3 regions of the Paenarthrobacter sp. NPDC089675 genome follow, and region 2 is predicted to be linked to each of the others. Evidence: riboswitches for the same ligand, from Rfam matches in the RefSeq annotation. Region 2 holds a riboswitch; each other region holds the start of a gene.
The links. A riboswitch is a leader RNA that binds a small molecule or an ion and turns the genes downstream of it on or off. The one in region 2 is predicted to bind glycine.
Positions count from the first base shown of each region.

Region 1: another riboswitch for glycine. It lies ahead of cycA (D-serine/D-alanine/glycine transporter); the one in region 2 lies ahead of gcvP (aminomethyl-transferring glycine dehydrogenase).
Region 3: another riboswitch for glycine. It lies ahead of gcvP (aminomethyl-transferring glycine dehydrogenase); the one in region 2 lies ahead of gcvP (aminomethyl-transferring glycine dehydrogenase).

Region 1 is NZ_JBIVHM010000004.1:333,598-335,858, reverse strand. Features, by position in the region: gene cycA (D-serine/D-alanine/glycine transporter) at 1-1,114, opposite strand, end outside; glycine riboswitch at 1,269-1,368, opposite strand; gene ACIPY2_RS11590 (FAD/NAD(P)-binding protein) at 1,456-2,261, opposite strand, start outside.
Region 2 is NZ_JBIVHM010000003.1:43,540-45,800, forward strand. Features, by position in the region: gene ACIPY2_RS07845 (TetR/AcrR family transcriptional regulator) at 1-420, shown strand, start outside; glycine riboswitch at 515-611, shown strand; gene gcvP (aminomethyl-transferring glycine dehydrogenase) at 784-2,261, shown strand, end outside.
Region 3 is NZ_JBIVHM010000005.1:24,556-26,816, forward strand. Features, by position in the region: gene gcvP (aminomethyl-transferring glycine dehydrogenase) at 1-1,110, opposite strand, end outside; glycine riboswitch at 1,260-1,359, opposite strand; partial or broken gene ACIPY2_RS12045 (helix-turn-helix domain-containing protein) at 1,444-1,629, opposite strand; gene mscL (large conductance mechanosensitive channel protein MscL) at 1,858-2,261, shown strand, end outside.

The DNA of each region.
Region 1 (2,261 bases), on a different contig from region 2:
TGTCGAAGGCCTTGCCCACGTCCTGCCCGGCGTACATGAGAACGACGCCGGACAGCAACAGCACGCAGGAAAGGAACAGGGCGTTTCGGGGTACTTTGCGCCCGGACAGCGCGCTAAAGACCGCCGGCGCGTCACCTTCCTGGGCCAGGCCGTAAACCATGCGCGAAGTGGAGTAGATGCCGGAGTTGGCAGAGGACATCGCGGAGCTCAGCACCACCAGGTTCACGATCGTCGCGGCGGCACCGAGGCCGGCCAGCGAGAACATTGCGATGAAGGGGCTGTGACCGGCGGCGAATTGCGTCCAAGGCGTGACGGACATGAGGATGATCAGGGCGCCCACGTAGAAGAGCAGCACGCGGATGGGGATGGAGTTGATGGCCTTGGGCAGGTTCTTCTCCGGATCCTTGGCCTCGGCAGCAGTGGTCCCCACGAGCTCGATGCCCACGAACGCGAAGACGGCGATCTGGAAGCCGGCTACGAAGCCCATGAATTCGTTGGGGAAGAAGCCGCCGTGGCTCCAGAGGTTGCTGAAGCCTGCCGGCCCGGCGTCGGACTGGAACCCCGTGAAGATCATGAAAAGGCCCACGATGATGAGCGCCGCAATGGCCACGATCTTGATGAGGGCAAACCAGAACTCGGTCTCGCCAAAGGCCTTCACGGTGGCCAGGTTGAGCAGCAGGAGGATGCCGATGGTGACGAGTCCCGGGATCCAGAGGGGCAGGCCGGGCCAGAGTTCCTGTGAGTAGCCCGCGATCGCGATGACGTCCGCGATGCCGGTGATCACCCAGCAGAACCAGTACGTCCAACCGGTGAAAAACCCGGCCCACGGGCCCAGGAGATCCGCGGCAAAGTCGCTGAAGGACTTGTAGTTGAGGTTGCTCAGCAACAGTTCGCCCATGGCCCGCATGACGAAGAACAGCATGAAGCCGATGATCATGTAGACGAAGATGACGGACGGTCCGGCCGCTGAAATGGTCTTGCCCGAGCCCATGAAAAGGCCGGTTCCAATGGCACCGCCGATCGCGATGAGCTGGATATGGCGGTTGCTGAGTTGGCGTTCGAGGTGGGGTTCTTGCGTGTGACTGATGTCCGATGGCGGGCGCTGAATCGTCATAAGGAACTCCATTGTTCAGGCGGCACACTTGGATGCCACGATGATTCGGGTTCCTCCCCGCTCTGTCATTGACCTGAGAGTTTCCGCGTTCCTGCGCGCAGGAACGCTTGCACCTTCGGTGAGCCCGGTAGCCCGGACTGCTTTCCAGAGTTGCCTCGCCGCGGCGGTACAGGGTGCCTGAGAGATTCCTGGGGAGGGTTTGCTCCTACGGCGCCTGACGGGATGTACCGGCAGGACTCTCCCGCCACGGATCAAAAGCGCGCACCACCTCGCCGGTGATGCAGCTCACACAGTAGCGAAGGCATGGCTGGTTCGCAAGCCGCCCAGCTCAGGGCGCGGATTCAAAGACCAAGGATGCTGCGGGCGATCTCATCCGCGTCGCGGAGCGTCCGTTGGCCGCTTGTGTAAGCCCGGCCCGTTGCTGGCCGTGCCTCCGCAGCAATGGCGGTCCCCCACTGCGTCGCCGAGAGCTGCAGGCCCAAGAGGTACATCCCCTTGGTCACCGAACCGTTGGCCGCCACCGGACGGTAAGGATGCGGTTCAACGTCCAGGCCCGTGGTCTGCACCGGGGTCCCTTCGACGCTCATCATGATCTTGGTGCGGACCAGCCCGTCCGCCATCAGCTGTTCCAAAAGCGGTGAGATGTTGATGCCCACCCTGTTGGCCGGCGACATCGCCTCGATCAGTGTCCGTGCCTGGACAGGAGCATCGCGCACCCACGGCGAAAACGCCCGGAAGACTTCGGCGTTACGGTCCACGCTGAACTTCGGGTCGGGTCCCACGAAACTCACGACGCCGGCACGCGCCAGAGCCGCCAACTGTTCCGAACGCAGGGCCGGAGGTCCGCTCGCCAGCCCCTCGACGAAGGCCTCGAACCACCCCCGCAGCTCGGCCACCCAAGATTCGTCCGTGATGCCACCATCTGCCACGACCGTCTTGAGGATTGCCCTGCCGGTATGCAGCGCTCCAATGGCCATTTTCACGGGGTCCGATTCGCCCAGTGCCGATCGCCTGGCATCGTCGTCGAGGTAGTCGGTGACGGCCTTGTCCAGTTCCCGTCGCGAGGCGAACGACCTCCCGGCCAGGGGGGCCGAGAGCCCCCTCAGGTTCAGCCGGCGCGAAGCTACTACGTGCTTCTCCACCAACG
Region 2 (2,261 bases):
GGCGGGCTGCTCTACCACTTCCCCAACAAGGAAGCGCTGATCAGTGCCTTGCTGGAGCGTCTCGATGAACTGGCGGAGCAGGACATAGAGCTGATGAAGGCGGCGCCCGACGGTTCCGCCGCCTACTTCATCCGCACGTCGCTGTGGGGTGGAACGCCCATGGACCGCGCCTTCGTGGCGGCGACCCGTCTGGCCGAAGTTGCGCACCAGGAGACCCGGCAACGCTTCACGGCCATCCAGCAACGTTGGCAGGACGTCCTTGCCGAGGACGTTGGCCCGGAAGTGGCCAAAGCCGTCAGCTACATGGGCGACGGGCTCTATTTCAACGCCATGTTTGAAGGCGGGCAGGACGCCGGCAACGCCAGTCGCGAGGCCGACGTCGAGGTTCTTTTGAAAGTCCTGGCCCGCCTGCGGAAGTAGCGCATCCCCCATTTGCCGCTGCGCCGCGGGCGTAGGACAATTAACAACTGTGGTGCGCCTTAGCTGCGGGCCGCAAAAATTGCATAAAAGCCTTTGATCTGCGGCGGGAGAGTCCTGCAGTACGTGATGCAGGCGCCGTAGGAGCAAATCCTCCCCAGGAATCTCTCAGGCCCACGCACCGCCGCGGTTAGGCAACTCTGGAAAGCAGCAGGCACTCCGTGTGAACGGATGCTGTGCTCACCGACGGTGCAAGCGGGTCGTGTGCGGACACCCCCGCGGAAACTCTCAGGTCCAATACAGAGCGGGGAGGAACCCGAGCCACTGCGGCGTACCCAAACGCCGCCCAAGTAATGGAGTTCCTTCGTGACGGTTAGTTCAGCCTCCACCGCCTTCGTCGACCGGCATATCGGTGCCCGCCGCCAGGCCGACATTGACACCATGCTCAAGTCCGTCGGTTACGACTCCGTGGATTCCCTCGTGGACACCGCGGTTCCCAACGACATCCGCCAGGACGTTGCCCTGACCCTGCAGAACGCCCTTTCTGAGGTTGAGGTTCTCGCCGAACTGCGCAAACTTACTTCGAAGAACAAGACCGCCGTGCAGATGATCGGCCAGGGTTACTTCGACACCATCACGCCTCCGGTGATCCGCCGGAACATCCTCGAGTCCCCGGCCTGGTACACCGCATACACGCCGTACCAGCCCGAGATTTCGCAGGGCCGCCTTGAAGCACTCCTGAACTTCCAGACCATGGTGCAGGACCTCGTTGGCCTGCCCATCGCCAATGCCTCCCTGCTCGACGAAGCAACTGCAGTGGCTGAGGCGGTGCTGATGATGCGCAGGGCCAACAAGAACAAAGCTGCGCAGGACGGCAAGACCGTTCTCGACGCCGACTGCCTGCCCCAGACCATCGCCATCGTGAAGGGCCGCGCCGAGGCTCTTGGCTTTGAAGTCGAGGTGGCGGATCTCGCCAACGGTCTTCCGGAAGGCGCCATCAACGGCGTCGTCCTCCAGCAGCCCGGCGTTTCCGGCCGCGTCTTCGACCACTCCGCCGTGATCGCTTCGGCTAAAGAGCGGGGTGCCCTGGTCACCGTTGCCGCCGACCTTCTCTCGCTCACGCTCATCACCCCTCCGGGTGAGCAGGGTGCCGATATCGCCGTCGGTTCTGCCCAGCGCCTGGGCGTGCCGCTGTTCTTTGGCGGCCCGCACGCCGCTTATATGGCTGTCCAGAAGGGCCTTGAGCGCTCCATGCCGGGTCGCTTGGTTGGCGTTTCAAAGGACGACGCCGGTGTTCCCGCCTACCGCTTGGCGCTGCAGACCCGTGAGCAGCACATCCGCCGCGAGAAGGCTACGTCCAACATTTGTACGGCGCAGGCGTTGCTTGCCATCGTTGCCTCGATGTACGCCGTTTACCACGGTCCCGAGGGCCTGAAGGCGATCGCCGATACCGCCCACAACCACGCCCGCACCCTGGCCGCCTCCTTGAAGGCTGCCGGCGTCGAGGTTCTTCACGGCTCGTTCTTCGACACGGTGACTGCCCGTGTCCCGGGGCGCGCAGCGGAGTTCGCGGCTGCCGCTGAAGAGCGCGGTATCAACCTGCGCGGCATCGATGCTGACACGGTGGGCATCTCGGTGGATGAAACAACCACAACTGAGGTTGTTGGCAGTGTCCTCGACGTGTTCGGCGCTTCAGTTGTCGAGTCCGTGGAGGGCTTCGCGCTTGAGGCTTCCGTGGAACGGTCCAGCGACTACCTGCAGCACCCGGTGTTCAACACCCACCGCTCCGAAACCCAGCTCCTGCGCTACATCCGCAAGCTCTCGGATCGGGACCTCGCGCTGGA
Region 3 (2,261 bases), on a different contig from region 2:
GGTAGCCAGCACACGGGCGTGGCCGTGGACAGTTTCGGCGATCGCCTTGAGGCCGTCCGGGCCGTGGTAGACGGCGTACATCGAGGCAACGATGGCCAGCAGTGCCTGTGCCGTGCAGATGTTGGACGTGGCCTTTTCGCGGCGGATGTGCTGCTCGCGGGTCTGCAGGGCGAGGCGGTAGGCAGGCACGCCGGCGTTGTCCTTGGAGACACCCACAATGCGGCCCGGAAGCGTGCGTTCCATACCGTTCCGTACCGCCATGTACGCGGCGTGCGGGCCGCCGAAGAACAGCGGGACACCGAAACGCTGCGCGGTTCCGACGGCGATGTCCGCACCCTGTTCGCCCGGGGGCGTGATGAGGGTCAGTGCCAGCAAATCGGCGGCAACGGTGACAAGCGCACCGCGGTCCTTGGCGTCGGCGATCACGGCGGAGTGGTTGAAAACCCGGCCGGAAACGCCGGGCTGCTGGAGGACGACGCCGTTGATGTCGCCGTCGGGCAGTCCGGCGGAGAGGTCCGCGACAAGAACCTCGAAGCCGAGCGCCTCGGCGCGGCCCTTCACGATCGCGATGGTCTGCGGCAGGAGGTCGGCGTCCAGGACGGTCTTGCCGTCCTTCACGGCTTTGTTCGCCCGGCGCATCAGCAGCACGGCCTCGGCCACGGCGGTCGCTTCATCCAGCAAGGAAGCGTTGGCGATGGGCAGGCCGGTGAGGTCCTGCACCATGGTCTGGAAGTTCAGGAGCGTTTCAAGGCGGCCCTGGGAAATCTCCGGCTGGTACGGCGTGTAAGCGGTGTACCAGGCCGGGGATTCAAGGATGTTGCGGCGGATGACCGGCGGGGTGATGGTGTCGTAGTAGCCTTGGCCGATCATTTGCACGGCGGTTTTGTTCTTCGCCGCGAGCTTACGGAGCTCGGCCAGGACCTGGGTCTCGCTCAACGCCTTCTGCAGGGCGAGGGGCGAGGACTGGCGGATGGAATCGGGGACAGCCACGTCCACCAGGCCGTCGACGGAGTCGTAGCCGATGGCCTTGAGCATGGTCTCAACATCGGCCTGGCGACGGGCGCCGATATGCCGGTCCGCGAAAGCGGTTGGGGAGGATTGAACAGTCAAGAGGAACTCCAGGATTCAGGCGCCCATTGAGCGCCATAGTGAATATGGGTTCCTCCCCGCTCTGTATTGGACCTGAGAGATTCCGTGGACTTGGTTGCCCACTTGCACCGTCGGTGAGCCCGGTTGCCCGGACTACTTTCCAGAGTTGCCTCGCCGCGGCGGTACATGGGCCTGAGAGATTCCTGGGGAGGATTTGCTCCTACGGCGCCTGACTGGATGTACCCGGCAGGACTCTCCCGCCGCAGATCAAAAGCGTTTGCGCCACGTCAGTGACACGCTTCACACCATAGCGGGTGGCCGCCGGAAAGTGCAAGGCGCGCCTTCCCATGGCGATTAACCCTGCATCGCCTCATGGATCTGCAGGGCCAGCCAGAGCTGCGCCAACGTGGACGTCTCACCCATGTCCAGCCCAGTCAGTTCGCCGATTTTCCGGATTCTGTAGATGATGGTTTGCCGGTGCGTGAAGAGCGCTGACGCAGTCTTTTGCCATGACCGCTGGGAGCCCAGATAGGTCTTCAAGGCGCGGGATGTGAGCGAGCATCCCCAAAAAACGGGCGGGACGTGAGCGAGCATCCCCAAAAAACGGGCGGGATGTGAGCGAGCATCGGGTAATACTGATGCTCGCTCACATCCCACCCCCAATTCCCGATCGCTCGCTCACATCCCGTGACACCTTCTGCGAAACCCCGGAATGGTAGTTTGTTCTCTGCTTGAGCCATACGCCCCGTACCGACCAGAGGACACTCCATGTTTAAGGGATTCAAGGACTTCATTCTCCGCGGCAACGTGATCGAACTGGCCATCGCGGTGGTTATCGGCAGTGCCTTCACCGCACTTGTTGCCGCTTTCACCAACAACATCATCAACCCCGTGATCGCCGCGGCCGGTGGCGTCAACGCGGACGGGCTGGGCTTCCGGATCTGGCCGGACAAAGAGGCCACGTTCGTCAACATCGGCGCCGTGCTGACGGCACTGGTGACCTTCCTGATCACCGCCGCCGTGGTCTACTTCATCTTCGTGGCGCCCATGAACAAGATCAACTCCATGGTCAAGGACCGTTTGGCCACCGCAGAGCCCGAGGAAGAGCCGATTCCGGCCGATACCGCGCTCCTGGCCGAAATCCGCGACCTCCTCAAGGATGCCGCAGAAGC